4 regions of the Aquabacterium sp. TM01 genome follow, and region 4 is predicted to be linked to each of the others. Evidence: predicted binding sites of a transcription regulator. Region 4 holds the regulator's gene; each other region holds the start of a gene.
What was found. The regulator sigma-54, encoded in region 4, starts transcription at its own class of promoters, with help from an activator protein. The targets are predictions, from matches to a motif close to TGGCANGNAANCTGCTTT.
Positions count from the first base shown of each region.

Region 1 (7,691 bases), 3.5 Mb from region 4:
ACATGACTGTCTCCTCAAGTATCGAAGTTGGCGCTCAGGTCAGTAAGCGGCATGGTCGTTCTCACGGATGTAGGCCTCGGTGACTTTGCCGCGCATCACGCGGTATGCCCAGCTCGTGTACATGACGATGAGCGGCATGAAGATGACGGTGGCCCAGAACATGATCCCCAGCGTCAGGTGGCTGGACACGCTGTCCCACACCGTCAGGCTGGCGTTGGGCATGCTGCTCGACGGCATCACGAAGGGGAACATGCTGGCACCCGCCGTGCCAATCACGCCCACGATGGCCAAGGCCGAAGACACGAAGGCCGTCAAGGTATGGCGCGCGCGCAGCAGCATGGCCGCACCCACCGCGCCCACCACCCCCAGCGCTGGCAAGATCCACAGCAGCGGCTGGGCCGCGTAGTTGCTCATCCAGGCACCAGCTTCACGCACCACGGTCTTGCTCATGGGGTCGGGCAAGGCAGACGGGTTGATGACCGAGGCGATGCGATAGCCATTGATACCCTGCAGCCAGATGCCCGCCCCGACAAAGCCCAGCACCATGACCACAGCGGCCCAGGTCGCCCCTTTGATAGCGCGGGCCTGGACACGGCCTTCCGTGCGGTGGGCCAGGTAGGCGCCCCCGTGCATCGTGATCATGGCACTGCTGACCACCCCGGCCAGCAAGGCGAAGGGGTTGAGCAGTTGCCAGAAGCTGCCGGTGTAGGTCGAAATCAGGTACTCGTCAAAGCCGAAGGGCACACCTTGCAGCAAGTTGCCGAAGGCCACGCCAAAGATGACGGGAGGCACGAAGCCGCCCACGAACAGGCCCCAGTCCCACACGCTGCGCCAGGTGGCGTTGTGGATCTTGCTGCGGTAGTCAAAGCCCACCGGGCGGAAGAACAAGGCCCACAGCACGGCCAGCATGGCCCAGTAAAAACCACTGAATGCCGTGGCGTACACCAGCGGCCAGGCCGCGAAGATGGCCCCGCCGCCCGTGATGAACCAGACCTGGTTGCCGTCCCAATGCGGGCCGACGGTGTTGATCACCACACGGCGCTCGACGTCGTTCTGACCCACGAAGGGCAAGAGCGTGCCGACGCCCATGTCATGGCCGTCCATGATGGCGAAGCCGATGAGCAGCACGCCCACCAGCAGCCACCAGATGATCTTGAGGGTTGGGTAATCCAACATGGTGTGACTCCGAATCTGCTCAGGCGTGAGCGGTGTGGTGCGTGGCTTCGCGGTCGTAGCGACCTGTGCCCAGGCTGCCCGGCCCCATGCGAGCGAACTTGACCATCAGGTACATCTCCACGATCAGCAGCACGGTGTAGAAGCCGATGAAGCCCGCCAGCGAGCCGTACAGGCTCTCCACACTCAAGGTGGACACGCTGAGGTGCGTGGGCAGCACGCCATAGATCGTCCAGGGCTGGCGCCCGTACTCGGCCACGAACCAGCCCACTTCACAGGCGATCCAGGGCGCGGGCAGCATCCACAACGCCGTGCGCAGCAACCAGGGGCGCTTTGTGAAAGTGCCCTTCACCGAGGTCCAGAAGGTCAAGGCGAACAGGGCCAGCATCGCGAAGCCCAGGCCCACCATCACGCGGAAAGACCAGAACATCGGCGTGACACGGGGCACGGTGTTGTCCACCGCCTTATCTATCATCTCGTTGGTGACCAGGCGCATGTTGTTCGTGTACTTCTTCAGCAGCAGGCCAAAACCCAGGTCGGCCTTGTACTGCTCGAACACCTGCTTGGCCCCCTCGTCGTTGCGGTCCTTGCGGATGGCCTCCAGAGCTTTGACGGCTTCGATGCCACGGATCACCCGGTCACGGTTCTTGGCCTTGATCTCGTGGATGCCGGGGATTTCCTTGTCGAGCGAGCGTGTGCCAATGAGGCCCATGACGTAGGGAATCTCGACTTCCCAGTCGTTCTTTTGCTCGGCTTCATTGATACCGGCGATCAGCTTGAGGCCGGCTGGCGCCGGTTCGGTTTCCCACATGGCTTCGAGGGCGGCCATCTTGGTCTGCTGCGCCTCGCCCACCGTGTAGCCCGACTCGTCACCCAGCACGATCACGCTCAGCACCGAAGCCAGGCCGAAGGCCGAAGCCACGCGGAACGAGCGCTTGGCAAACTCCACGTCACGACCCTTGAGCAGGTACCACGACGAGATCGACAGCACGAACATCGCGCCCGTCACATAGCCGGCCGAGACGGTGTGGACGAACTTGGCCTGGGCATCCGGGTTGAACACCACCGCCCAGAAGTCGACCATCTCCATGCGCATCGTTTGATAGCTGAACTCGGCACCCACGGGGTTTTGCATCCAGCCATTGGCAATCAAGATCCACAAGGCCGACAGGTTGGTGCCGACGGCCATCAGCGTGGTCACCAGCAAGTGCTGCGTCTTGCTCAAGCGGTCCCAACCAAAGAAGAACAGGCCGATGAAGGTGGACTCCAAGAAGAAGGCCATCAGCCCCTCAATGGCCAGCGGGGCGCCAAAGATGTCGCCGACGTAGTGGGAGTAGTAGGCCCAGTTGGTGCCGAACTGAAACTCCAGCGTGATGCCGGTGGTCACGCCCAGGGCGAAGTTGATACCGAAGAGCTTGCCCCAGAAGCGGGTCATGTCCTTCCAGATGACCTTGCCTGTCATCACATACACACTTTCCATGATGACCAGCAACCAGACCATGCCGAGGGTCAACGGCACGAACAGGAAGTGGTACATCGCTGTGGCGGCAAACTGCAGCCGCGACAGGTCAACCAGTTGTTCGGATATCACTTGGAGGCTCCTTGAGATGAGACGACACCGCCCAGGTGTTGGCCTATGCGGTCGGTGTCCACCGGAACGCGGGCGTCACGGATGAACAGCCACCACAGCGCCGTCAGCACGACGAGCTTGATCATCACGGCAGTGATCAAGTGGCGCAGGAGACGACGATCGGCAGATGTCATACCCTTACCTGTATACATGAACCGTGCCATGCAAAGTTTGCTCATGAGCATGAGGCAAATCAAGGACTTGGAGATACCCCTCTGATACTGGACTGACACCATGACTGCCAACATGGCAGAATTGACTGCCAACTTGGCAGGCTTTTTTCACATGCAAGGAGCGACCACCATGTCCGAAGACCTGCCCGCACTCATGTCCTATCTGGATGGATTGCCGGAGCCCCACATCGTGTTCGACATGGATTACCGCATCGTGTCGGCGAATGCGGCGTACCTGCGCGAGTACGCGCCAGGGCAGGACGTGCGGGGACAGACGTGCTACGAGGTGTCTCATCGCTTTCAGGCGCCGTGTGACCAAGCCGGTGAAAGCTGCCCCCGCGCGCGTGCGCTGGCATCGGGGCAACGCGAACGTGTACTGCACTTGCACCATACGCCATGCGGAGAGGCCTATGTCAATATCGAACTGGCTCCTTTGAAGGACCGACGCGGCCGCATCCGTTACTTCATCGAGAAGATGGAGTCACTGGCCCTCCAGCATGGCACCCCGGTGGAACAAGGCATGGTGGGGCGTGCGCCCGCATTTCGGTCCACCCTGGAGATGGGGCTGCGGGTGGCGCCATCGTCTGCGAGCGTGCTGCTGCTGGGCGAGTCAGGTACAGGCAAAGAACTGATGGCCAAGGCCATCCACGAATCCAGCCCACGCGCCAGTGCGCCGTTCGTGGTGGTGGAATGTGCCAGCCTCACCGAAACCCTGTTTGAAAGCGAACTGTTCGGCCACGAGAAAGGCGCGTTCACCGGGGCCACATCGACCCGTGTGGGCCTGGCCGAATCGGCCAATGGGGGCACCCTGTTCCTCGACGAGGTAGGCGACATCCCCATGAGCATGCAGGTGAAGTTGCTGCGCTTGCTGGAAACCGGCACCTTCCGCCACGTCGGGAGCAGCGAATTGAGACGAACCGATGTGCGCGTGATCGCGGCCACCCACCGTCCCCTGCAAGAGATGATCGGCCAACAGCAGTTCCGCGAAGACCTTTACTACCGCCTGAGCACCTTCCCCATCCGGCTGCCACCTTTGCGCGAACGACGGGAGGACATCCCTTTACTGGCCGAAACGCTGCTGGCCCGCGTGACCCCTTTGCGCCGACTGAGTATTTCTGCCGCCGGGCAGCATCGGCTGATGAGTCACCCCTTCAGCGGCAACATCCGCGAGTTGCGCAATGTGATGGAGCGTGCCGCGTTGTTCTGCGATGGCGACGTGATTGAGCTCTCACACATTGAACAAGCCTTGACTGCTGATGCGTGGGGGCCGGGCGCAGACTCTCCATCGGCTAGCGCGACCACAACACTGTCCTCAGACCATCGGCGGACCATGACCGATGCGTCCTTGTTGCAAGCGGCTCAAGCCCATCGGCTCAGCCGCGCCGAGTTGGCCGCGAGTTTGGGGGTCAGTGAGCGCACGCTGTATCGAAGACTTCAGGATCTGAAGATGACGCAGAAGCCAGACGAGTCGCGTTGATGCGTCAGCGGATCACAACGAGTTGGCGAGGCTCGATTGCGGCGCACAAGCGTCAGGTGATCTTCGGCTCATGAAGATCGCCATTGAGCGACCTGCCAGGCCAAAGGAATCCACTTGACGAGCCAAGATTGCAAGCCGTAGGATAGTAATAATTTACTATCTTAATCATGAGCGCCAAGCACCTGCCCGCAGACGAACGCCGCGCCGCCACGGTGGAGGCGGTGATGCAACTGGCTGCGCAGCACAACCCCAGCGACATCACCACCACCCGCATCGCCCAGCAGATGGGCGTGACGCAGGGGGCGCTGTTCAAGCATTTCCCCACCAAGGAAGCCATCCTGGAGGCCGTGATGAGCTGGGTGGCCGAGCGCCTGCTGGCACGCATCGACCAAGCGACGCAAGGCTGCGCTTCGCCGCTGGCCGCGCTGGAGGCCATGTTCATGGCCCACATCGGCTTCGTGGCCGAACACCCCGGTGTGCCACGCATGCTGTTCGGCGAGTTGCAGCACCAGGGCGACACCCTGCCCAAGAAGATGGTGCAAACGCTGATTCGACAGTACCGTGGACGGCTGCAGCAGGTGCTGGAACAAGGCCAGGCGATGGGCGATCTCGATGCTCACTTGGATGTCGATGCCGCGGCCGTGCTCTTCATTGGTTCCATTCAAGGCCTGGTCATGCAGTCGCTCATTGCCGGTGATGTGACGCGCTTGCGAGCCGACGCCCCGGGCGTCTGGGCCATTTACCGTCGCGGCATCGGAGGCGCACCATGACCTTTCCCCGTTTTCAACGCCGCACCCTCGCGGTCATCGCCGTGGTGCTGCCCTTGTTGCTGGTGTTCGGGTACGTCGCCCTGCGCTCTGGCCCCTTGGCCCCGGTGGCGGTCACCGTGACCGCGGTCGAGAACCTTTCGATCACGCCCGCCTTGTCGGGCATCGGCACCGTGCAGGCACGCTTCACCCACAAGATTGGCCCCACGGCAGCGGGCCGCCTGCTGCGACTCGACGTGCATGTGGGGGACGTGGTGCGCGCCGGCCAGGTGCTGGGTGAGATGGACGCCGTGGACCTGAACGACCGCATCACCGCGCAACAAGCCGCCATCCAGAGTGCCCACGCCGCGCTGAGGCAGGCCGAGGCCAAGCGGGCCTTTGCGCAAACACAGGCCCAGCGCTACGAACAACTGCTGCCCGCACGCGCCGCGACCGAGGAGTACGTGGCCACCAAACAGCAGGACCTGCTGCTGGCCCAGAGTGCGCTGGCTGCCACCCGCGAAGACCTCCGCCGTTTGCAGGCCGAGCTGCAGGCCCTGCAGGCCCAGCTTGACAACCTGCGGCTCATTTCGCCTGCGGCCGGCATCGTCGCTGCGCGCCAGGCGGACCCGGGCTCCACCGTGGTGGCAGGGCAGCCGGTGATCGAGGTATTCGATCCGGCCAGCGTGTGGGTCGATGTGCGTTTCGATCAGATCAGCGCGGAAGGACTTGCGCCCGGATTGCCTGCTCAGGTGACGCTGCGCTCTCGCCGCAGCCAAGCCATCGCGGGGCGCGTGCTTCGCATCGAGCCCCGTGCCGATGCGGTCACCGAAGAAACCTTGGCCAAGGTGGTCTTTGCCAACGTGCCGTCGTCGCTTCCCCCGCTGGGGGAGCTGGCGGAGATCACCGTGCAGTTGCCGGCGCAGCCCTCAGGACCGGTCATTGCCAATGCCTCCATCCGCACGGTCGACGGCCGTCGCGGTGTGTGGAAGCTGGTGGGCGACGATCTCACCTTCACCCCCGTCACCCTGGGTCGTTCCGATCTCGATGGCCGCGTGCAGGTCACCCAGGGCCTGACCTCGGGTGACCGCGTGGTGCTCTATAGCGAGAAGGCGCTGACGGCACGCAGCCGCATCCACATCGTCGAGCGACTGCACGGAGTGGCGCCATGATCAGCCTGGCCGGGCGCGACATTCTGCATGCCTGGGGCAAGTTCGTCTTCACCGGCATCGGGCTGGGCCTACTGATTGCAGTGACCTTGACCATGGCCGGGGTCTATCGCGGCATGGTCGATGACGGCAAGGTGCTGCTCGACAACAGCGGCGCCGACCTGTGGGTGGTTCAGCAAGACACACTGGGCCCGTATGCCGAATCGTCGAGCATCCCCGACGACCTGTGGCGCAGCATCCGCACCATGCCCGGTGTGGCGCAGGCCGCCAACGTCACCTATCTGACGATGCAGGTCGGCAAGGGCGATCAGGACGTGCGCGCGATGGTGGCGGGCATCATGGCCGGTGAGCCAGGCACGCCAGGCTGGCCACCTCAGCTCATTGCCGGGCGTCAGATCACCCGAAGCCACTACGAGGCCGTCGCCGATGTGGCCTCGGGCGCCCAACTGGGCGATGTGCTCAAGATCCGCCGCAACCAGTACACGGTGGTGGGCCTGACCCGACGCATGGTGTCATCGAGCGGTGACCCGATGGTCTTCATCCCCCTGAAGGACGCACAGGAAGCGCAGTTCCTCAAGGACAACGATGCCATCCTGATGCAACGCCGCCGCACCGAGGCCAACCCTGCGTTCAACCGACCGAACGTACCCGGTTTGCTTGATGCCGTGATCGAATCACAGACCCGCAACAGCGCGGTCAACGCCGTGCTGGTGCGCATCCAACCCGGCGCCTCGCCCGACGAAGTGGCCGAGCCCATCCGTCGCTGGAAGCGCTTCACCGTGCATGTGCGCTCGCAGATGGAAGGCATCTTGGTGGGCAAGATGATTGCCACGTCTGCCAAACAGATCGCCATGTTCCTGGTGATCCTGTCCATGGTCAGTGCGGCCATCGTCGCCTTCATCATCTACACGCTGACGATGGACAAGATCCGCGAGATCGCGGTGCTCAAGCTCATTGGCACACGCAACCGCACGATCGCCAGCATGATCCTTCAGCAGGCCTTGGTGCTGGGTGTGATCGGCTTCGTGGTGGGCAAGATCGCCGCCACCTTTGCGGCCCCGATGTTCCCCAAGTACGTGCTGCTGGTGCCCGGTGACTCGATCATTGGCTTTTTCGTCGTGCTGGGCATCTGCATGGTGTCGAGTCTGGTGTCCATCCGCATGGCACTGCGCGTGGACCCCGCCGAAGCGATCGGAGGCTGAACATGGCAGGCAAAGGCATCCACATCGAAGGGCTGAGCAAGCGCTACGGTGAAGGCGATACCGCTGTGCTGGCCCTGAAAGAGGTGACCATGCACGTCGAACCCGGCGAGGTGGTGGGCCT
Region 1 covers NZ_AP046529.1:3,505,594-3,513,284, forward strand. The annotation lists gene cydX (cytochrome bd-I oxidase subunit CydX) at 1-4, opposite strand, end outside; gene cydB (cytochrome d ubiquinol oxidase subunit II) at 40-1,176, opposite strand; gene AC3WW4_RS16235 (cytochrome ubiquinol oxidase subunit I) at 1,196-2,764, opposite strand; gene cydP (cytochrome oxidase putative small subunit CydP) at 2,761-2,937, opposite strand; gene AC3WW4_RS16245 (sigma-54 interaction domain-containing protein) at 3,107-4,453, shown strand; gene AC3WW4_RS16250 (TetR/AcrR family transcriptional regulator) at 4,621-5,223, shown strand; gene AC3WW4_RS16255 (efflux RND transporter periplasmic adaptor subunit) at 5,220-6,371, shown strand; gene AC3WW4_RS16260 (ABC transporter permease) at 6,368-7,570, shown strand; gene AC3WW4_RS16265 (ABC transporter ATP-binding protein) at 7,573-7,691, shown strand, end outside.
Region 1: a site for sigma-54 is predicted at 2,949-2,966, ahead of cydP (cytochrome oxidase putative small subunit CydP). Genes of this name have one in related genera too.

Region 2 (7,691 bases), 2.7 Mb from region 4:
TTTCTTTGTTGAGGAGTTTTCATGGCTTTGCCCGATGTTCTGAAGCGTGTGCCTTTTCCGGTGATTGCCTCCCCCTTGTTCATCATCAGCAATCCCAAGCTGGTGATCGCACAGTGTCAGGCAGGGGTGGTGGGCTCGATGCCGGCGCTCAATGCGCGCCCGACCGAGCAGCTGGAAGACTGGTTGGCCGAAATCACCGAGGCCTTGGCTGCCTGGGATCAGGCGCACCCGGATCAGCCAGCAGCCCCGTTTGCCATCAACCAGATCGTGCACAAGAGCAACGACCGTCTGGAACATGACATGGCCCTGTGCGCGAAGTACAAGGTGCCCATCGTGATCACTTCGCTGGGCGCACGCGAGGATGTGAACCAGGCCGTGCACAGCTGGGGCGGCGTGGTGATGCATGACATCATCAACAACCGGTTTGCGCGCAAGGCGATCGAGAAGGGCGCAGACGGCCTGATCGCGGTGGCGGCCGGCGCCGGTGGCCATGCCGGGACGACCAGTCCGTTTGCGCTGGTGCAGGAAATCAGGGAGTGGTTTGACGGTCCCTTGGCCTTGTCAGGCTCGATCGCGCATGGTCGCGCCATCTTGGCGGCGCAGGCGATGGGGGCGGATTTTGCCTACATCGGCTCGGCTTTCATTGCGACCGATGAGGCGCGTGCGGCCGAGGCTTACAAGCAGATGATCGTGGACAGCAGCAGCGCCGACGTGGTGTACAGCAGCAAGTTCACCGGTGTGCATGGCAATTACCTGCGCGGCTCGATCGTCAACGCCGGGCTGGACCCCGAGAACCTGGGCGAAGGTGACCCCAGCGAGATGACCTTTGGCAGCGATCGCGATGCCAAGCGGGCCAAGGCGTGGAAGGACATCTGGGGTTCGGGCCAGGGCATTGGCGCGGTCAAGCAGGTGCTGCCGGCGGCCGAGCTGGTGGCGCGTCTGAAGGCGGAGTACGTCGAGGCGCGTCGCGCCCTGTGCGGCGGCTGAGCCCGGCGTTGACGGTCCGGCGGATGGGTGCGCTGACCCCTGGTGGATGATGGGGGTCAGCGCTGCCCGAGTTTGAATGCGATCAAGGCGCGCAGGCGGGTTGGGATCACCGGCTTGAGCAGCAGGTGGAAGTCTTCGCTTCGGGCTTCGGTTTCGTGGCCGCTCATGGTGCTGCCGGTGACCATGATGACGGGCAGGTCGGGGCCGAAGCGTGCCCGCATGAGGTGGATGACCTCGATGCCCGTGCGCTGCTCGGGCAGGCGGTAGTCGGCAATGAGCAGGTCGGGGTGTTGGTCGGTGTCGCTTGACCAGGCCGCCACGGCATCCAGCGTGTCAAAGGCGCTGACGGTGGCACCCCAGCCTTTGAGCAAGATTTCCAGCCCTTCGGCGACGGCAGGCTCGTCTTCCACGACGACGATGTGGCGCCGGTCGAGGGTGATGGCGGGGCGTGGCTTGGCGGGGGTGTCGGCAACAGGTGCACGCACAGGCTTGCCGATGGGCAGCAGCAGCGTGAAGACGCTGCCGTGACCTGCGCGGGAGCGCAGGCTCAGTGGCGCCTCCATGAGCTTGGCCAGACGTTTGACGATGGCCAATCCCAGGCCCAGGCCTTTGCGATGGTGGGGCTCCAGCGGGCGCTTGCTCTGGGTTTGGTAGAACTCTTCAAAGATGCGCTCCTGCTCCTTGGGCAGGATGCCGATGCCGCTGTCCCACACTTGCAGACACAGTTGGTCGCCGCGGGTGCGGCAGCTGACGAGGACGCCACCGTCTTCGGTGTAGCGGATGGCGTTGGAGATGAGGTTGCGCAGGATGCGTTCGACCACGAGTGGGTCGGCGTAGGCGTGGTGCCGCGCGCCGTGAAAGCGCAGGGACAGGCCCTTTTCAAAGGCGGTGGGCTCGAAGTTCAGGCGCAGGCGCTCGAAGAGGGCGCACAGGGGGAAGTGCTCGGGCTGGATGTCAATGCCGCCGGTGTCGATTTTGGTGATGTCGAGCAGTTCGCTGAACAGTCCTTCGAGCGCATCGACCGAGCTGTTGATGCTGTGAACGAGGTGGGCCACTTCGTCGTCCTTGCAGCGCTGGCGCAGGGCTTCGGCAAACAGGCCCAGGGCGTGGAGGGGCTGGCGCAGGTCGTGGCTGGCGGCGGCAAAGAATTGGGTTTTGGCGCGGTTGGCGAGTTCGGCCTGGTGCTGTGCGTTTTCGGCGGCCGCCATCTCGGTACGCAGGCGTTGGGCCAGCTGCTGGGTCTGGACCCGCAGGCCCACCATTTCGCCGAACATGTTGTAGAAGGCTCGCCCCATGGCCACGGTGCACAGGCACATCAGGGACCAGATGCCGGCGAGGTAGAGGTTGTCGGTGCCGCCCAGCAGGGCGGTGTGCACGATCATGGGGACGAAGTACAGGCCCATGCAGGCCAGGAACAGCCTGGGCTGTGAGGACATGTAGGGTACGGCGCCGATGGCGAACGAGTACACCGTGAGCATCAGCGCGGTGCGCTCGAAATGGCCGCCATGTTTGTAGAACAGCACGGCGGCCACGCTCCACAGGCCCGCGCCAATGACGGCGCCGGTGTTCCAGCGGTAGAGCCAGCGTTGGGCGTCGATGGGGCCTTGCCGCATGGCCCGCTCGTGCCCCAGCAGGTTGAGGAAGCGGGCAGCCCATAGCAGCGCGAAAGCCGCACTCCAGGCCCACAGCCACGAGCGGGGCACATGGTGCCAGTACACCAGGGTGGTGACCACGAAGCCCAGAAAGTGACCCATCAGGGCGGCGCTGGTCTGGCGGTAGACCAGGCGTGCGCTGTCTTGCGTCAAGGCATGGCTGTTGGGCCGAGGGACCAGGGTCGCGTCGTGGGAGACCGGGAGATGCGTGGGTGGCAGGGTGCCCGCAGCCATGGGGCTCAACGGCTGTGCCAGGCGCTGCTGTGTTGCAAGCCGCTCTGCTTTTGCAGGATCTGGCTGACGGCGATCACGGCCTGGGTGCGCGAACTGACGCCCAGCGCACGCAGCACGGCGGCGACGTGGTCTTTCACGGTTTCGACCGACAGGCCGAGTTCGCGGGCGATCAGCTTGTTGGGCTGGCCTTTGAGGAGGAGGTGCAGCACATCGGTCTGGCGTGGCGTGAGGCCCAGTTGCTGCAGCGAGGGCATGGTCTGGAAGCCCGAATCACGGGATTCTTGCTGGACCTGGCGCGCGTAGGGCGATTGGCTGAACTGGGCGCTGAGTTCGCTGCCCATGCTCATGGGGGGCACATAGACACCGCCCGAGATGACCTGTTGCAGGGCTTCGACGAGGGTTTCGTTGGTGGCGCGCTTGGGGACGAAGCCCATGGCACCCATGTCGATGGCGCGGATGACGTCGCTGGTGCGGTCGGAGGCGGAGATGACCACGACGGGCAGGGCCGGGTAGCGAGAGCGCAGCTCGCCCAGGAGGTCGAAGCCATCGGCATCGCCCAGGTGCAGGTCGAGCAGCACGAGGTCGTAGCTGGCATCCTGGCGCAGGGTATTGCGGGCACTGGCGCCGCTGTCTGCCGCCGAGACGGTGACGCCGTCTCCGAGGCCCTGGATGACCGACTGCAAGGCGGCCAGGATCAGGGGATGGTCGTCGATCAGCAACACCTTCATGCATTTACTCCTGCTTGTTTGTTCTTTGAGTGCGTCGGGGCAAGACCTTCACAAAACAACGCCAGTGCAACCAAAGGGAGCCGTTTTCGCATGATCTGGGGGCCAGACGCGCGACATCATAGTGCTGAGGTCTATGACGTAAGGGTTGTAAGTGTCTGCGTTTGTAAGTTTCAGGGCCTTGTTTGAGGGGGGTCAGGTCCGCCACAAGCGCGAGGGGCAAGGTTCGAGCTGCCAGGCCAAGGTGCGCCATTGGCTCCAGACCGAGACGAGCAGGTCCATGAGCGGTTCGACCCGGGGGGCCAGGGCACGCAGAACGACGACTTGTTCGTGTGCGCTGGTGCTGCCACTGGTGGCGCACAGCGGGTGCTCGGTGTGAAGAGCGCGGGCCGCGTCTAGCAGGGCTTCGCGCCGGGCACGTGGCAGGGCGGTGCCACTGGCGAACCAGAGGGTGCCCATGACACGGTGGCCGGCCCAGCCCAGGGGGCTGTCGAGCAGCAGGCTATCAGTGGCGGCCACGGTGCCGCGCTCCAGCCAGACGCCGGGCAGGTCGATCTCCTGGGTGTAGCGGCCGTGGGGGTGGGTGGGGTCGTCAAAGGGCTCGCCTGCAGCGGGCAGGCCCAGGGCCAGGACGTCCCAGCCGAACATCTCGGCGCGGGGGGCGAGGTCGAAGCGCATGCGGTTGCTGGCAACGCAGCCCCGGTAGGCGATGGTTTCGAGCGGCAGCCATTCGAGGCGGCTGTCGTCGTCCAGGCGAGCGTGCAGGGTTTGCTGGGCTTCATCTCCGGCGCTGCGGTAGAAGCGGGTGGCGCCGGGGGTGGTGATGAGCGCGTGGCTGCCGGACGCCAGGTGGGCATCGACCTGGAGCACGTCTCCGCCGACGATGCCGCCAGGCGGGTGCACCAGTACGTGGTGACAGACGCCGGGGCCTTCGGGGTAGAGGCGTTGCAGGACGCGCAGCGGGCCGGTGTGGCGGTCGAGGGCGATGGTGCGTTCGCCATCGCGGCGGTAATCCAGGTTCAGTTGACCGAGCCAGCTCATGGGCCTTGTGTACGCAGGAATTGCGCCAGACAGCAGTGGGAAAAGCCCAGTTTAAAGCGGATGCGGTGCCGCGGGCCGGTGCGCTGGGCCGACAACGGCGACAATCGCGGCATGAGCATGGAACACGACACCGTCATCGAAGACACCCGCAACTGGTTGGTCAAGGCCGTCATCGGCTTGAACCTGTGCCCGTTTGCCAAAGGGGTGCATGTGAAAAACCAAGTGCGCTACCGCGTGTCGGACGCCAGCACGCCGGAGGGTTTGCTGGAAGATCTGATCGAGGAGTTGACCTTCCTGCGTGACGCCGACCCCGAGGAGGTGGACACGACCTTGCTGGTGCACCCCGGTGCGTTGCAGGATTTTCTGGACTTCAATGACTTCCTGGATGTGGTGGACGCCGCGGTGGAGGAGTTGGAGCTGGATGGGGTTTTGCAGGTGGCGAGTTTCCATCCGGATTACCAGTTCGCGGATGCGGACCCGGATGACATCGAGAACTATAGCAACCGCGCGCCGTATCCGACGCTGCACCTGATCCGTGAAGAGAGCCTGGACCGGGCGATCGAGGCCTTCCCCGAGGCCGAGGACATCTACGAGACCAACAAGGCCACGCTGCGCAAGCTGGGCCTGGCCGGTTGGAAGAAGCTCTGGCAGGTGTGAGGGAATTGATTCATGGCGAGTGAGCACCCCTGGTGGGGCCCGGCGCGGGTGCCGTTTTTGCTGTTGACGCCCGCCTGTATGGCCTTGGGCGTGGCGTGGAGCGCCTGGCAGTTGGCACAGTTGGGGCAGAGCCTGAATGCGCTGGACGCGCTCTTGTGCGTGCTGGGCGCGCTGGCGGCGCACGTGGCGGTGAACGCGCTCAACGAGCACCATGATTTCCGCAGTGGGCTGGATCAGAGCACGCAGCGGACGCCGTTCAGTGGGGGCAGCGGGGTCTTGCCCGCGAACCCCGCGTTGGCGCCGGTGGCCTTGGCGATGGGGTGGGGCGCCTTGCTGGTCACCGTATTGACTGGGCTGTACTTTGTGGTGAGCCGGCCGACGTTGTTGTGGGATCTGGCGCCGCTGGGCTTGCTGGGTGTGGCGGTGGTGGTGTCGTACACGCCTTGGCTGACGCGCCATCCGTGGCTGTGCCTGATGGCGCCCGGTTTGGGCTTTGGGCCTTTGATGTTGCTGGGCACCGAGGTGGTGTTGACCGGGGCGATGTCGTGGCAGGGCTTGGCCTTGTCGGCCTTGCCCTTCTTTCTGGCCAACAACCTGCTGTTGCTCAACCAGTTTCCGGATGTGGAGGCGGACCGGTCGGTGGGGCGTCGTACCTTGCCGCTGGCGCTGGGCCGCGCGGGCAGTGTGCCGGTGCTGGGCTTGCAGTACGGTTTCGCGTTTGGCGCGGTGCTATTGGGGCTGGCCTTGGGTTGGTGGCCTGCCGCCACGGGTTTGGCGGTCTTGGGCTTGCCGCTGGCGGTGAGCGCCTGGCAACGCGCTCAGGTGTACGCCGATGATCTGCCCGGGCTGCAGCCGGCCATGGGACTGAATGTGGCGGTGAACCTACTGAGCCCGGTGTTGGCGGCGGTGGGGCTGATGTTGTCGCTCTGAGCGTCATCGGATGCGAGGTGCATCGACGGGGGGGAGGCAAGTTTGACTGGGCGGGCTTGCTCCCACCGGGCGCGTGGCTCGGTGGGGTGGTTTGGGGCTTCAGTCGGCGCTGAGGCTGCTGGCGTCCACGCCCAGTTCGCTGGCCAAGCGGGTCACGAGGCTGCGCAGCGCAGCGATCTCGGCGGCCATGCGGGCTTGTTCTTCACGCAGGGAGGCAAGTTCGGCCTGAAGTTCCGCGGTGGCCGGGCCGGAAGGCGTGGCGTGGCCGGAGGAGGCACCACCCTGGGCGGTTTCAGCCACCTCGCCACACAGCAGGTGGGCCCAGCGGGATTCGCGGGCACCCGGAGCGCGGGGTAGCTTCACGACGCGCGGAGGCTCTTTGGCCGCCAACTCGTCCAGAAAGGCTTCGACCGAGGAAACGTCGGCAAAACGGTGCAGGCGCTCGGTGTGCAGGCGCAACTCGGCTGCGGTTTGCGGGCCACGCAGCATCAACAGGGTGAGCAAGGCCACGGCCTGGCTGGGCACGCCCAAGCCACGGGCGGCGTTGTGGTCGAAGCGCACCACGCGGTTGCCGCTGACTTCGCTGACAAGGCTGAGCTCGCGCAGGCCGTTGACGGCCTCCAGCACCTCGGCTTCGCTCAACTGCATGACCGGCTCGCGCGCGGTTTTCTGGTTGCAGCCCAGGGTGAGGGCGTTGAGCGACAGCGGGTAGCTGTCAGGGACGGTGTGCTGTTTCTCTACCAGCACGGCAAGGACTCGGGCTTCTTCGGGCGTCAACGGGCGCGTCATGGTCTGAACTCAAGGCAAGGTGACTGATGACCATACCACGCAGGTTCAGCGGCCTCTTCGGAAGGCCAGATAAGCCTGTGCAGAGGTTTCGGGCACTTCCATCACGGGCATGTGTCCCACGCCGTCGAACACCACCACCTTGGCTTGCGGCAGCAGCTTTTGCAGCACCGGGATGGTGGCGGGGCTGATCACGCGGTCGAGTTGGCCCCACATGATGAGGGTGGGGGTGCACAGGCCGCGGATACGCTTTTCGGTCGGCTCGCGGACCATGTCGTTCATGATGGCTTGCTCGCGTTCACGGTCGGCCAGTCGCTGGCGGGCGAAGACGCGGGCGATGGGCGGGGGCAGCTGCGGCGGGCGGGCCATCACAACCGAGAGAAAGCGCGGGAAGTCGTTCTCGTCGCGCAGCAGCAGCGGATTGGGCTCTCCCCGGCGGATGGTCAACTGGACCTCGCTCGGTGGGGCAGACCAGATGCCGGCTGTGTCGATGAGCCAGAGGCTGCGCACCTGGCTGGGGTTCAGGGCGGTGTAGGTCAGGGCGATCTGCCCGCCCATGGAGATACCGCCGAGGTGAACGGGGCCCAGGCCGAGTTGCTGCACGAATGCCTGCAGACGACGGGCTTGCGCTTGCGGTCCATAGGACACGCCTTCGGGGCGGGAGGAGTCTCCGAAGCCG
Region 2 covers NZ_AP046529.1:2,665,801-2,673,491, reverse strand. The annotation lists gene AC3WW4_RS12220 (NAD(P)H-dependent flavin oxidoreductase) at 22-987, shown strand; gene AC3WW4_RS12215 (sensor histidine kinase) at 1,044-2,873, opposite strand; gene AC3WW4_RS12210 (response regulator) at 2,879-3,601, opposite strand; gene AC3WW4_RS12205 (urease accessory protein UreD) at 3,794-4,639, opposite strand; gene AC3WW4_RS12200 (DUF1415 domain-containing protein) at 4,751-5,296, shown strand; gene AC3WW4_RS12195 (prenyltransferase) at 5,309-6,226, shown strand; gene AC3WW4_RS12190 (YceH family protein) at 6,326-7,015, opposite strand; gene AC3WW4_RS12185 (alpha/beta fold hydrolase) at 7,061-7,691, opposite strand, start outside.
Region 2: a site for sigma-54 is predicted at 4,650-4,667, ahead of AC3WW4_RS12205 (urease accessory protein UreD). Genes of this name have one in related genera too.

Region 3 (7,691 bases), 3.1 Mb from region 4:
CCACCGCTTCCAGGGGGCGCTCGCAGGCGTGCATCACGCTCAGCGCCAAGCGGTCTGCCTGCACGTCGCGCTCGACCTGGGCGTTGTCAACCAGCGACAAAGAGGCCCAGTCCGTGTTGGCCAGACTGTTGGGCCTGGTGTCTTGGCTGCTCTGCAGGCACCCCTCTACCAAGTTATTCAGTTCACGCTCGAAACTTTGCTGGAGGCGACCGGCCTTGAGTCGCAACTCCCGGTCGGCCGTCATGAGCACTTGCCTTTGCAGATTGCTGGTGCTGGCCGCGGCCTGAGCACCCAGGTGCACGACGGCCTGATCCAGCACGCCCGACAGAGCGCCCCGGATGCGTCCGAGAGCGGGGCGCAGCACGGCATCTAGGCGTGGGTCGGTCACGAGGCAATCCAATCAGAGGTCATGCGGGGCATTGGTCCAGAGTCAGACGCCCGATTCTGTCTCGAAACACGGCAAGGTGCGCACCTTGCCTTGCCCGTGACCGTGCAGATCTGCATGAGGCGCTTACTTTTTCAAACTGTCACGAATTTCACGAAGCAAAACAACATCTTCGGGCGTGGCGGCGGGCTCGGCCGGAGCGGCCGGCGCTTCCTTCTTGAGGCGGTTGATCTGTTTGATCATCAGGAAAATGATGAACGCCAAGATCACGAAATTCAACGCAACGGTCAGGAAGTTGCCGTAGGCGAACACGGCGCCAATTTTCTTGGCTTCGAGCAAGGGCAGGGTGGGGTCCTGTCCCGCCAGGGCGATGTAGTAATTGCTGAAATCCAGTCCGCCGACGACCTTGCCGACCAGCGGCATGATGAGGTCATTGACCACGGAATCGACGATCTTGCCAAACGCGGCGCCGATGATGACGCCCACGGCCAGATCCATCACGTTGCCTTTGACGGCAAACTCCTTGAACTCACTGAAAAAACCCATGGCTGGCTCCTGTCTTGAATGAACGGGGGCAGCGGAGTGCTGCCGGTGATGTGATGCACTGTATCAATGACACGGGAGAGGCCCGGAAATTGACCTCACTGCGTCAGTGTCACCCGGGGATGTTGCAAAAATGTAGCAGGATCGCTTGTCCAACGCTTGAGCAAGCTGCTGAGAATCGGGCGGGATGCGCCTTTGACCTCCGTTAGAATATGCGGTTGACCCCATATCTCTGTCATCGTCCTATCAGTCCCTAAGGATACCCATGAGCAATCAGCCAGTGGACCAAAGCCGTCGGACCTGGGTGACCATGGCCTGCGCCGCCGGTGGCGTGGGCGGCGTGGCCACCGCCATCCCCTTCGTTTCGACCTTCCAACCGTCCGAGCGCGCGAAAGCCGCCGGTGCTGCCGTTGAGGCGGATATCAGCGCCCTCAAGCCGGGCGAGATGATGACGGTCGAATGGCGCGGCAAGCCCGTGTGGATCCTCAAGCGCACGCCCGAGCAGGTCGCCGCGCTCAAGAGCATCGACCCGCAATTGGCCGACCCCGATTCCGAACGCAAACGTGCCGAGCTGACGCCCGAGTACTGCCGCAACACCCACCGCTCCATCAAGGACGACGTGTTGGTGGCGGTCGGCATCTGTACCCATCTGGGTTGCTCGCCGTCGTCCAAGTTCCAGGCAGGTCCGCAGGCCTCTCTGCCGGACGACTGGAAGGGCGGTTTCCTGTGCCCTTGCCACGGGTCGACCTTCGACCTGGCTGGTCGCGTGTTCAAAAACAAGCCGGCTCCGGACAATCTGGAGATTCCGCCCCACATGTACCTGTCTGACACCAAGCTGCTGATTGGTGAAGACAAGAAGGCCTGACAGGAGACACGCACATGGCTGAAATGAAGCAGGCGCCCGCGGGTGCCTCGAACGGCGAAAAGTTCATGACCTGGGTGGACAACCGGTTTCCGGCCACCAAGCTCTGGAACGAACACGTCGGCGAATACTACGCACCGAAGAATTTCAACTTCTGGTACTTCTTCGGCTCGCTGGCTCTGCTGGTGCTGGTGATCCAGATCGTGACTGGGATCTTCCTGGTCATGAACTACAAGCCGGACGCCAACCTGGCCTTCGCCTCCGTCGAGTACATCATGCGTGATGTGCCCTGGGGCTGGCTGATCCGTTACATGCACTCCACGGGTGCCTCGGCGTTCTTCGTCGTGGTCTACCTGCACATGTACCGCGGTCTGATCTACGGTTCTTACCGTACGCCACGTGAGTTGGTTTGGATCTTCGGTTGCCTGATCTTCCTGGCGCTGATGGCCGAAGCCTTCATGGGCTACCTGCTGCCTTGGGGACAGATGTCCTTCTGGGGCGCGCAGGTGATCATCAACTTGTTCGCTGCCGTGCCTTTCATCGGTCCGGACCTGGCTATCCTGATCCGCGGTGACTTCGTGGTCGGTGACGCCACCCTGAACCGCTTCTTCTCGCTGCACGTGATCGCTGTGCCCCTGGTCCTGCTGGGCCTGGTGGTGGCGCACATCATCGCGCTGCACGAAGTGGGTTCGAACAACCCGGACGGCGTCGAGATCAAGGCCAAGAAGGACGCCAACGGCAAGCCGCTCGATGGCATCCCCTTCCACCCTTACTATTCGGTTCACGACTTGGTGGGCGTGGTCGGCTTCCTGATCGTTTTCACGGCCGTGATCTTCTTCGCGCCTGAGTTCGGTGGCTACTTCCTGGAGTACAACAACTTCATCCCGGCCAACCCGTTCCAGACCCCGGCACACATCGCGCCTGTGTGGTATTTCACGCCCTTCTACACGATGCTGCGCGCCACGACCGACCTGATGGTCAACGTGCTGGCCGTCATCATCGCTGTGGGTGCCGTGCTGAACTTCGTCAAGGGCCAAGGCAAGTCCAAGGTCGTCGGCCTGGTCATCGCCGCGGTGGTGATTGGTCTGCTCAAGACCTTCGAAGCCAAGTTCTGGGGCGTCGCCGTGATGGGTGGTGCCGTGGTGATCCTGGCGGGTCTGCCCTGGTTCGACAAGAGCCCGGTGAAGTCCATCCGCTACCGTCCGAGCTGGCACAAGCTGGTCTATGGCGTGTTCGTGATCAACTTCGTCATCCTGGGTTATCTGGGCGTGCAGCCGCCGTCGCCGGTGGGTGAAACCGTGTCGCAGGTCGGCACCCTGATCTACTTCGGCTTCTTCGTGTTGATGCCTTGGTGGAGCCAGTTGGGTACTTTCAAGACCGTGCCCGACCGCGTGACCTTCAAGCCCCACTGATCGCTGCAGGAAACACTGACATGAAAAAAATTCTTGCCTCATTGTTGGCCGCCTTCGCCCTGGTGACGGGCGCGCAGGCTGCCGGTGGCGCCCTGGTGCTGGACAAGTTCCCCAAGGAGCGTGTCTCGGACCTGGCCGCGCTGCAGAACGGTGCCAAGCTGTTCGTCAACTACTGCCTGAACTGCCACTCTGCTGCCTTCATGCGCTTCAATCGCCTGAAGGACATCGGCTTGACCGAGCAGCAGATCAAGGACAACCTGCTGTTCCCCACTGAAAAGGTCGGGGAGGTCATGAAGGTGTCTTTGGATGCGAAAGATGCCAAGGAATGGTTTGGTGCAGTGCCTCCTGACCTGACTCTGGTGGCCCGTTCGCGTGCCAGCCATTCGGGTACCGGTGCTGACTACCTGTACACCTACCTGCGCACGTTCTACCGCGACGACACCCGTCCGACCGGTTGGAACAACCTGACCTTCCCGAACGTGGGCATGCCGCACGCGCTGTGGGAACTGCAGGGTCAGCGCACCGCCAAGTTCGTGGAAGTGGTTGACCCGCACGACGCGACCAAGAAGACGCACCAGTTCGAAGGGTTTGAGCAACTGACCCCGGGCACCCTGGCACCCCAGGAGTTCGACAGCGCAATCGCCGACCTGGTGGCCTACCTGCAATGGATGGGTGAGCCGGTCCAGCAGCAGCGTACCCGCATCGGTGTGGGCGTCCTGATTTTCCTGGCGATCTTCTTCGTGATCGCCTGGCGTCTGAATGCCGCGTACTGGAAAGACGTGAAGTGATCCTGAGGCATTCGCTGAGCGATCAGTGAGTGCTCTGGTGGCGCAGTGGCCTGCTCTCAGCGGCCACTGCGCTTCGTTGTTTTGAGATATTTAGGAGACCCACCCCCATGATGGTGCTTTATTCCGGGACGACCTGCCCTTACTCGCATCGTTGCCGTTTTGTGCTGTTCGAAAAGGGCATGGATTTCGAGATCCGTGATGTGGACGTCTTTGCCAAGCCCGAAGACATCGCCCTGATGAACCCGTACAACGAGGTGCCCATCCTTGTTGAACGCGACCTCATCCTGTACGAATCGCACATCATCAACGAGTACATCGACGAGCGTTTCCCGCATCCTCAGCTGATGCCGGGCGACCCGGTGGCCCGTGCCCGTGTGCGCCTGTTCCTGCTCAATTTCGAGAAGGAGCTGTTCTCGCACGTGAACCTGCTCGAAGGCCGTGGCGGCGTGAAGGGGACCGACAAGCAACTGGAGAAGGCCCGTTCGCAGATCCGCGATCGCCTGACCCAGCTGGCGCCGATCTTCCTGAAGAACAAGTACATGCTGGGCGACGATTTCTCGATGCTCGACGTGGCCATCGCGCCGCTGCTGTGGCGCCTTGATTACTACGGCATCGAGCTGTCGAAGAACGCCCTGCCACTGTTGAAGTATGCTGAACGCATCTTCTCGCGTCCGGCCTACATTGAAGCGCTGACCCCGTCTGAAAAGGTGATGCGCAAGTGATCGTGCTGCGTGATCGACAACCAGCCCCATGAGCATGTCCACAGAACAAGAAGCACAAGGGACGTCCACACGTCCTTATCTGATCCGCGCCTTGCATGATTGGTGTACCGACAACGGGTTCACGCCCTATGTGGCGGTGTACGTGGATCGCTCGGTGCAGGTGCCGCAGGAGTACGTCAAGAACAACGAGATTGTTCTGAACGTGAGCTTTGAGGCCACCAGTCAATTGGTGCTGGGCAATGAGTTTGTGGAGTTCAAGGCACGTTTTGGCGGACGGGTGCGCGACATCGTCGTGCCGGTCGATCATGTGGTGGCCATCTACGCGCGTGAAAACGGGCAGGGCATGGCTTTTCCGGTGCCGACTTCGTTGGGCGGCGAGGGTGTCGATGCGCCCACTTCGGCCACCGACGACGAGTCCGAGACTCCTGAGGTCACGGCGGCGGACAAGGCCCCTGGGGAAGAGCGTTCGACAGGTTTGCACCTGGCGCGCGCGCCCAAGCCGGTCAAAGAGAAAACCGTCTTGAAGGCCGTGGAAGCAGAGGCCCGGCCTGCGCCCACAGGGGGCAGCAGCGATGACACCCCCGAGCCCCCCCCATCGGGTGGCGGCCGCCCGACACTGCGCAGAATCAAGTGAAGAAGCTGTGTAGAATGTGAGGCAGTGCCGGCTTAGCTCAGTTGGTAGAGCAACCGCCTTGTAAGCGGTAGGTCGTCAGTTCGAATCCGACAGCCGGCACCACGCACATACTTTCAAAGGCCCCCAGGTGTTCCTGGGGGCCTTTTTGTTGGCGAATCGAGAGTGCCGCCGACGCTGAACGCTCCCATGTCATTCGCGGGCCCTGCGCGAAGACTTTGTCGGCAGGCTTTACACGGCATCCGCCATGGCTTTATAAGTCTTTGATTTCATTAGGCGGCATAGGTATTGCTTGATGTCTGATGTCAAACAGATGTCAATCCCTAACTTTGCAGTAACCATGCGCATCAAACCCATCCTCGCCGCCATCGCCACCGTCTTTGCCGTGTTCGCAGCCAGTGCCGCGCCGGTGCTTGTCAGTGCCTCGCCCTGGGGCCAGAACAAGGACGTTGACAACATGAACGCCGTGTTCGGTGCGGGGCAGTACAGTCTGTACACCAGCTACACCGGGCTGAATGTGGCAAGCATCTTCAGCGTGGGCAACAACATGGTCATGTTGGAAGGCGGCGCCAGCACCGACAGTGCACTCGCGAGCTTTCTGACCACGAACAGCGTGAGCATCCTGAACTGGGTGAACGCGGGCGGTGCGTTGCTGATCCAAAGTGCTGGGTGGGCTTCGAACGTGTCGTTCGCAGGCGTCACGCTGAATCTGGGGAGCTTTGCTTGTGGCACGCTGACGAGCGCTGGCGTGTCCGCCTTCGGTGTCGCTGCGTCGCAGTGCGGTAATTCGGTGGCCCATGATTACATCACCGGCGCGGACCTGACGCCGTACATGACCTCCGGCGCCAACATGCTGGTGGCCGGCAAGGAAGTCGGAGCAGGCTACATCATGTACAGCGGCCTGACCACGTCCCAGTTCCACAACAGCGGTAGCGGTCTGGTGAATGGCGTGATTCGCTTCACAGCCGCTCAAGCCGGTGAGGTGCCCGAACCTGCCAGCCTGGCGCTGGTGGGCGTGGCGGCTCTGGCGGCAGGCGCTGCACGCCGACGCAAGGCCGCCTGAGTTTTCTGGCCGATCGAGCCGCTGCGGTGGCTTCTAAAGCCCGGCCTTGACCGGGCTTTTTCATGGGCGCGGCCGTCTTAACCATCTGCCTGTTTTCCAGGCCATGGCGGGTCGATGCCGATGCGCCGCTGTTAAAGTCTGTTGATACTTTCCCGGCCAACGTCTCAACACCAAAAAAATCATGGGCAGCAAGACTGAACGGTTCTACAAGATCGAGTTGATGATCCGCCACCGCGGCCAGGTGAGCTTCGAGGAGATGCTCACGGAGCTGGAGGTGTCACGTGCCACGCTCAAGCGCGATTTGCAGTTTCTGCGGGACCGTATGGGTGCACCCATCGTCTACGACCGTGCGGAGAACGTCTACCGCTTTGCCGACGAGGCTCAGACGGGCGACAAGCACGAGTTGCCGGGGCTGTGGTTCGATCAGAAGGAGCTGTATGCGCTGTTGATGGCGCATCATCTGCTGTCGGATCTGGACCCGGATGGCACGCTGAGCCGTCACATGGGCCCCTTGTTGGACCGTGTGCACCAGTTGCTCGGGAGCACCGAGGTGGATGCGACCGAGTTGATGCGCCGGGTCCGCATTGTCGGGTCGGCGCGGCGGTCTGTGACCACGCAGTGTTTTGAGGTGATTTGCGCCGCGCTGTTGCAGCGTCGCCGCGTGCATCTGCATTACTTTACTCGTTCGCGCAAGGCGCGTTCGGTGCGCGAGGTGTCGCCGCAGCGCCTGATCCATTACCGCAATACCTGGTACCTCGACGCCTGGTGCCACGAGAGCGAGGCACTGCGTCGCTTTGCACTGGATGCGGTTGAGGATGCACAGCCCCTGGAACGCAAGGCGCGCCACCTGTCCCTCAAGCGTGTGGAAGAGGAGATGGACGGGGGCTATGGCATTTTTGCCGGCAACAAGGTGAACTGGGCGCAACTGCGCTTCACGGCCGATGCGGCGCCTTGGGTGTCGCGGGAAGCCTGGCATCCCCAGCAGGAGACCGAGGTGGATGACACCGGCGCCTTGCTGATGAAGCTGCCCTATGTCGAGCCCACCGAGTTGATCATGGACATCCTGCGCTGGGGCCCCGATGTCGAGGTGGTGCGGCCTGCAGCTTTGAAGCAGGCCGTGGCGACGCGCCTGGCTCAGGCATGTGCCAGGTACAGATGAGGGGCACGCCTGCGCCGACGTGCTCAGGCGCAGGGAAGACATCTTTTTGTCTCGGTAGAGTGTAAGAATATGTAGCGCGTCCGGCGGGTGGGTTGATGAGACGCGCATGCTTTGGCACCGAAGAAT
Region 3 covers NZ_AP046529.1:3,069,532-3,077,222, reverse strand. The annotation lists gene AC3WW4_RS14225 (DUF1631 family protein) at 1-388, opposite strand, end outside; gene mscL (large conductance mechanosensitive channel protein MscL) at 512-931, opposite strand; gene petA (ubiquinol-cytochrome c reductase iron-sulfur subunit) at 1,194-1,793, shown strand; gene AC3WW4_RS14210 (cytochrome b) at 1,808-3,202, shown strand; gene AC3WW4_RS14205 (cytochrome c1) at 3,223-3,990, shown strand; gene AC3WW4_RS14200 (glutathione S-transferase N-terminal domain-containing protein) at 4,098-4,712, shown strand; gene AC3WW4_RS14195 (ClpXP protease specificity-enhancing factor) at 4,741-5,346, shown strand; tRNA gene AC3WW4_RS14190 (tRNA-Thr) at 5,373-5,448, shown strand; gene AC3WW4_RS14185 (PEP-CTERM sorting domain-containing protein) at 5,684-6,406, shown strand; gene AC3WW4_RS14180 (helix-turn-helix transcriptional regulator) at 6,588-7,565, shown strand.
Region 3: a site for sigma-54 is predicted at 5,621-5,638, ahead of AC3WW4_RS14185 (PEP-CTERM sorting domain-containing protein). Genes of this name have one in related genera too.

Region 4 (7,691 bases):
GGCGACTACATCGCCGACATCGCGGCCGACTTCCTCGCCCAGAAGACCGTCAAGGCCGATGACCGCGAGTTCACCGCCTCGGGCGACCCCGAGGACCTCGACGGCATCCGTCAGTTCGCCGTGGCCTACCTGCGCCACGAGCAGGACCTGGACCTCAAGGCCTTCGACGTCCGCTTCGACAACTACTACCTCGAATCCAGCCTCTACACCTCGGGCCGCGTCGAGCAGACCGTGCAGAAACTGGTCGACGCCGGCAAGACCTACGAACAAGACGGCGCCCTGTGGCTGCGCTCGACCGACTACGGTGACGACAAGGACCGCGTGATGCGCAAGTCCGAAGGCGGCTACACCTACTTCGTGCCCGATGTGGCCTATCACATCGCCAAGTGGGAGCGCGGTTTCGAGCAGGTCGTCAACATCCAGGGCTCCGACCACCACGGCACCATCGCCCGCGTGCGCGCCGGCCTGCAAGCCGCCGGTGTCGGCATCCCCCAGGGCTGGCCCGACTACGTGCTGCACAAGATGGTCACCGTGATGAAGAACGGCGAGGAGGTCAAGATCTCCAAGCGCGCCGGCAGCTACGTCACCCTGCGCGACCTGATCGAGTGGACCAGCAAGGACGCCGTGCGCTTCTTCCTGATCAGCCGCAAGGCCGACACCGAATTCACCTTCGACGTCGACTTGGCCCTCAAACAGAACGACGAGAACCCCGTGTTCTACGTCCAGTACGCCCACGCCCGCATTCAGTCGGTGCGCACCCAGTACGCGGAGAAGGGCTGCGATGTGAGCGCCCTGGCCGGCGCCAACCTGGCCCTGCTCACCGCCGACACCGAGCTGGCGCTGATGACCCGTCTGGCCGAATTCCCTGGCATGCTCACGGCCGCCGCCCAGGGCCTGGCTCCGCACGATGTGGCCTTCTACCTGCGTGACCTGGCCAGTGCCTTCCACAGCTACTACGCGGCGGAACGTTTCCTGGTCGACGAGGTCGAACTCAGCCGTGCCCGTGTGGCTTTGCTGAGCGCGACCGCGCAGGTGCTGCGCAACGGTCTGTCCTTGTTGGGCGTCAGCGCGCCCAACAAGATGTAAACACCCTGGTGACCCAGAGAGGATCCCTCCCCATGACCAGTCCACGTGCCGCTCAGCGCGGCGGTTTTTTCCTCGGCATGATCGTCGGCCTGTTGATCGGGCTGGCGCTGGCGCTGGGGGTGGCCGTCTACATCACCAAGGTGCCGCTGCCCTTCATCGACAAGGTGCCCCAGCGCACCCCCGAGCAAGACGCGGCCGAAATGGAGCACAACAAGAGCTGGGACCCCAACAGCCCGCTGTACGGCAAGAACCCCGCCGTGCCGAAGGCCGTCCCGGTCGCCTCGGCCCCGTCGTCGGCGTCTTCGCCCGAACCCACCGAGGCCCCGGTCATCTCCGCCGAGCCGGCCTCGGCCGCCGCACCCGCTCCGGTGGCCTCCAAGCCGGCCCCAGCGGCCAAGCCTGCCAGCGCCGCCGCCTCCAGCGCCCGCAATCCCGCCGCCATCCTCTCGGGGGCGGCCCCCGTGTCCACCGCGCCGGCCGCTGACGCGTTGAGCTATCAAGTGCAGGCCGGCGCCTACGCCAGTCAGGCCGAAGCCGAACAGCAACGCGCCAAGCTGGCCATCATGGGCTTGGAGTCGCGCATCCAGGAGCGTGAGGTCAACGGCCGCACCATGTTCCGGGTGCGCCTGGGGCCGTACCCGCAAAAGGATGCGGCGGAAGAGGTTCGCATCAAGCTGCAAGCCGCTGGGGTGGAGTCTGCCCTGGTGCGCATCCAGAAGTAAGCCGGGGCGCTGCCCTCGTTGATTGCCGTGGCCTTCGGGCCGGACAGAAAGGACGCTAGATGAATCGCCGCGAGTTTTCGATCCATACCCTGGGCGCATTGGGTTTGAGTGTTGGCCTGCCCGGGCTGGCCCTGGCCCAAGGCGGCCCGGTGGAAGGCACGCACTACGTGCGCCTGGCCCAGGCCGCGCCGGTGTCGGCGCCCGCCGGTAAGGTCGAGGTCGTCGAGTTCTTCTGGTACGGCTGCGGCCACTGCTACAACTTTGAGCCCTCGCTGGCCGCCTGGGCCGACAAGCTCCCAGCCGACGTCGTGTTCCGCCGCGTGCCGGTGGCCTTCCGCGAAAACCCCTTCGGCAACCACCAGCGCCTGTTCTACGCGCTGGAGGCCATGGGCCTGGTCTCGACCCTGCATGCCAAGGTCTTCCGCGCCATCCACGCCGAGGGTCAGCCGCTGGACAAGCCCGAAGCCATCGCGGCCTTCGTCGCCCGTCACGGGGTGGATGCGGACAAGTTCATGGCCATGTTCAACTCGTTTGCCGTGCAGACCAAGTGCAAGCAGGCCCGCAGTCTGGCCGAGGCCTACAAGATCGACGGCGTGCCCACCCTGGGCATCGCCGGGCGCTATTTCACCTCGGTGTCGCTCAATGGCAACCACGAGCGCACCCTGGCGACCACCAACTTCCTGATCAACCAGTCCCGCAAGGGCCGTTGAGGCGGCACACAGGCGCGCAGGCGCAGGGAAATCGCGCTTCAGACGCGATTTCCCCCTGGTTCGTGGCTAAAATCATTGCAAATTCCATGCCGATGATGACGAACCCACTTTTCCCCTCCCTGACGTGCCGTTTTGCCCGCACTGCCGGTGCGCTGGCGCTGGCCTGTGGCGTCCTGTGGTGCGCCCCGGCCGTGGCGGAAAAGGCCGACCGTTTTCAACCGCTCAACTTCGCCGCCGATGCGGCCCGGGTGGAAGACAACCAGCGCTTGAACATCCTCAGCGGCAACGTCGAGATCACCAAGGGCACCATGGTGGTTCGCGCCGACCGTGTGGAAGTGCGTCAGAACCCCGACGGCAGCCAGACGGCCACTGCCATCGGTGGGCCGGGTGGGCGCGCCTTCTTCCGGCAAAAACGCGATGGGGTGGACGAGTCCATCGAAGGCGAAGCCGAGCGCATCGTCTACGACGGCCGCACCGAAATCATCCGCTTCACCTCGCGCGCCATCATGCGCCGCCTGCAGGGCAACACCGTCAACGATCAGGTCAGTGGGCCCGTCATCGTCTACGACAACAAGACTTCGGTTTTCCAGGTCCAGGGTGGCGGCAGCAGCAGCGGGGCCACCGGCCGCGTTCGCGGTGTGATCACCCCGCGCACCACGCCCGAGACCCCCAGCACCGAAGGCGCCCGTTGATGAACGCGCCGCTGGCTACGCCTCCGCGCAGCGAACTGCGCGCCGAGCACCTCAAGAAGCGCTACGGTGCCCGCACCGTGGTGCACGATGTGCATGTGGCCGTGGCCGCCGGCGAGGTCGTCGGCTTGCTGGGCCCCAACGGCGCCGGCAAAACCACCAGCTTTTACATGATCGTGGGCCTCGTGCCCGCCGATGCCGGCGAGATCACCATCGACGGCCAGCGCGTCGAGCGCCTGCCCATCCACCAGCGCGCCCGCCTGGGCCTGAGCTACCTGCCGCAGGAAGCCTCCATCTTCCGCCAGCTCAATGTCGAGGACAACATCCGCGCCGTGCTGGAGCTGCAGGTGGACGAGCGCGGCAAAGGCCTGAGCAAGGCCGTCATCCAGGAGCGCCTGGATGGCCTGCTGCACGAGCTCAGCATCGAGAAGCTGCGCACCAACCCTGCGCTGTCCCTGTCCGGCGGTGAGCGCCGCCGTGTGGAAATCGCCCGCGCCTTGGCCACCCAGCCGCGTTTCATCCTGCTCGACGAGCCTTTTGCCGGCGTCGACCCGATCGCCGTCATCGAGATCCAGCGCATCATCAGCTTCCTGAAGGCGCGTGGCATCGGCGTGCTCATCACCGACCACAACGTCCGCGAAACGCTGGGCATCTGCGACCGCGCCTACATCATCAGCGAAGGCAGTGTCCTTGCCGAGGGTAGCCCGGCCGACATCGTCCACAACGCCGAGGTCCGTAAGGTCTACCTCGGCGAGCACTTCCGCATGTGAGCGACCGGCGCCCATGAAGCCCTCCCTGCAGTTTCGGCTGTCTCAGCATCTGGCGCTGACCCCTCAGCTGCAACAGTCCATCCGGCTCCTGCAGCTGTCCACCCTGGAGCTGCACCAGGAAATCGAGCAGATGCTCGAACAAAATCCTTTCCTGGAGCCCGAAGACGACTTCGCCCCGTTGGAGACGGCCGCCTCGCTGGAGTTCGAGCGTCAGCGCAACGAACACAACAGCAGTGAAGACGCCGGCGCCGAGCGCGAAAGCTCGCCCACCGAGGCCGACACCAGCGGCATCGACACGGCCGAGATGGGCACGACCGAGCGCGACGACTGGGAAAACGGCACCGAGCGCGACGACTTCGACGGCATCAGTGAAAGCCCTGCGCGCCAAAGCCAGGGCGACGACGAGCTCGACCCGCTCGAGCGCAACAGCCTGTCCATCACCCTGCAGGAGCACTTGAGGCAGCAACTGCTGGGCACCCGCCTGAGCGACGAAGACATGGCTGCGGTCGACATGCTCATCGAGTCCCTCAACGAGGACGGCTACCTGGCCGACACGCTCGAAGACATCGCCGCCAGCCTCCTGCCCGACGAGCCGGACGAAGACACCCTCGACGAGTTGCTCTCGCGTCTGCGCTGTGCCCTGGGCTGGCTGCAGAACCTTGAGCCCGTGGGCGTGGGCGCACGCAACCTGTCCGAGTGCCTGTTGCTGCAACTGCGGGGCATGCCCGCCGAGCCCGCGCGTGACGTGGCCATGGCGATCTGCCGCGAGCACCTCGAACTGCTGGCCCGCCGCGACTTCAAAAAGCTCATGGCCGCCACCGGGGCCGACGAGGCCTTGCTGAAAGACGCCCAGAGCCTCATCGTCTCGCTCGAGCCCAAGCCGGGTCGCGCCTTCACCCGCGCCGAGGCCAACATCATCATCCCCGACGTCATCGTGCAGAAGGCCGGGCGCAGCTGGAAGGTCATCCTCAACCCGGACGTCATGCCCAAGCTGCGCATCAACGACTACTACGCCCAGGCTCTGCGCTCCAGTCGCGGTCCGCGTGGGGGCACAGCCAGCGAGGGGCACGCCAACCTCAACGCCCGCCTGCAAGAGGCCCGCTGGTTCGTCAAGAACATCATGCAGCGCTTCGACACCATCTTGCGCGTGTCGCGGGCCATCGTCGACCGGCAAAAGAATTTCTTCACCCATGGCGAAATCGCCATGAAGCCGCTGGTGCTGCGCGAAATCGCCGACGAACTCGGCCTGCACGAGTCCACCATCTCGCGCGTGACCACGGCCAAGTACATGAACACGCCGTTCGGCACCTTCGAGCTCAAGTACTTTTTTGGCTCCTCGCTCAACACCGAAGCCGGCGGCAATGCCTCCAGCACGGCGGTGCGCGCGCTCATCAAGCAGCTCGTCGCCGCCGAAGACCCCAAGAAGCCCTTGTCAGACAGCGCGCTGTCCAGCATGCTGGAAGAGCAGGGCATCCAGGTTGCCCGCCGCACCGTGGCGAAGTACCGCGAAGCCCTCAAGATCGCCCCCGCGAACCTGCGCAAGGCCCTCTGAGCGAGGACGGGACCGCGCCACGCCCCGGTGACCGGCGCGACCCGCCCACCCCGACCGGTGTCCCTGATCTGTCTTTCATTGCTCGTCCATGTTGCTTCGCCTCCAAGACCTGATCACCATGCTGCCCTGGCAAGACTGGGCCGCCCTGGCCCTGTTCGTGTTCGGCTGGATCGGCTACGCGCAATTTGCCAGCCGCCGCGCCCGCGTCGAGCGCACCCTGCTGTCCAGCACCAACCACTACCGGCGCCTGTGGATGCTCCAGGTCACCCACCGCGACCAGCGCATCGTCGATGCCGCCATCACCCAGAACCTCGCCAGCAGCCCGAGCTTCTGGGCCTCCACCACCATCCTGGTGATCGGTGGCTTGCTGGCCGTGCTCGGCACCACCGAGAAAGCCAGCGAGTTCGTTCGCGACCTGCCCTTTGCCGTGCGCACTTCCTTGCTGGTGCTCGACATCAAGCTCATCGTGCTGCTGTCTGTCTTCGTCTACGCCTTCTTCCGCTTCACCTGGTCCATGCGCGTCTACTCGTTCGGCGCCATTCTGGTGGGCGCCGCCCCCAACGTTGACGTCTTCAACGAAGGCGGCGCCGACCGCCAGGAGTTCGGCGACCGCGCCGGCAAACTCATGGGCATGGCCGCCGAAAGCTTTGCCGACGGCCTGCGGGCCTACTACATGTCCTTTGCGGTCATCGCCTGGTTGGTGTCACCGGTGGCCTTTGCGCTGGGCACCCTGGCTGTCCTCTGGATCCTGTATCGGCGAGAATTCCGCTCCGACGTGCTGGCCATCTTGCGCCCTTGACCGCGTTCTCTTTTCATTGCGACCCCATCATGCCCATCAAGCCCCCCCGCCGCCCCGTCGTGTCCCCGGCCACCGGACGCCCCTCGGGGGAGACGCGCGACCGCGCCCCTTCGTCCACCCGCTCACCACAGGGACGCGATCCACATGGCAGTGAGGCGCACGGAAGTGGCGCACAGGGACGTGCCTCATACGGGCGCGCTCCCGGCGGACGTGACCCGCACACACGCGACGCGGCCCGCTCTGACTCAGGCCACGGGTCTCGCCCAGCGTCTCGGTCGGCCTCTGACACCTGGCGAGGTGGCGATGATCGGCGTCATGGCCCCTCTCCCGGCGGCGCCGTGTGGGGTGCCTCTTCGCGACCGGCCCCCGTCCGCTCCGGCCCCCGCCCCGAGTCGCGTGACTTCGGCCAACGCCCCGTGCTTGCCGCCGATCGCCCGTCCGCCCTTTACCTGTCCTGCCCGTCCGGCGTCGAATCGCTGCTGGCCATTGAAGCCCGTCGCATCCTGGGCGCCGCCGCACAGATCACCGAGTCCCGTGGCGGCATCGAGGTGATCGCACCTGCCACCGCGTCCGCCGCCGAGCGACAGCACACCCTGCGCGACTACGCCATGCGCCTCAATCTCGAGAGCCGCCTGGCCCAGCGCGTCCTCTGGCGTGTCGCCTCCCGCGTCTACCGCCACGAAGACGACATCTACGTCATGGCCCGTGGCGTCAACTGGTCCGACTGGATCACCCCGCAGCACACCCTGCGTGTCGACGTCGTCTCGCGCCGCAGCCACCTCCAAAGCCTCAACTTCGCCGGCCTGCGCGTCAAAGATGCCGTCTGCGACGACCTGCGCGAACGCACCGGCGAGCGCCCCAGCGTCGACACCCGCTTCCCTGACCTCGGCCTGGTCCTCTACCTTGACGACCTCGATGCCATCCTCTATGTCGATACCTCCGGCGAAGCGCTCTTCAAGCGCGGCTGGCGCGAAGACACCGGCGAGGCCCCGCTGAAAGAAACCCTGGCCGCCGCCATGCTCGCCGCCGCCGACTGGCAAGGCCGTCCCGAAGACGGCGCCTTGCTCGACCCCTGCTGCGGTGCCGGCACCATCCCCATCGAAGCCGCCCAGATCGCCTGCGGCATCGCCCCCGGTCTGCAGCGTCGCTTCGCCTTCGAGCGCCTGCTGCCCTTCCGGGCTCATCAGGCCGACTGGCAGCGCCTGCGGCAGGCCGCCCACGACCGCCAGCACCCGCCCCGCGTCCCCATCTACGCTGGCGACGTCGCCTTCCGCATGACCGACTTTGCCACCCGCAATGCCGAGCGGGCCGGCGTGCGCCAGTACATCGAGTTCAAAACCGCCGACTCCCTGCAGCGCCCCGT
Region 4 covers NZ_AP046529.1:1,888-9,578, reverse strand. The annotation lists gene argS (arginine--tRNA ligase) at 1-1,086, shown strand, start outside; gene AC3WW4_RS00230 (SPOR domain-containing protein) at 1,119-1,808, shown strand; gene AC3WW4_RS00225 (thiol:disulfide interchange protein DsbA/DsbL) at 1,868-2,518, shown strand; gene lptA (lipopolysaccharide transport periplasmic protein LptA) at 2,605-3,210, shown strand; gene lptB (LPS export ABC transporter ATP-binding protein) at 3,210-3,977, shown strand; gene AC3WW4_RS00210 (RNA polymerase factor sigma-54) at 3,991-5,529, shown strand; gene AC3WW4_RS00205 (DUF599 domain-containing protein) at 5,618-6,328, shown strand; gene AC3WW4_RS00200 (THUMP domain-containing class I SAM-dependent RNA methyltransferase) at 6,745-7,691, shown strand, end outside.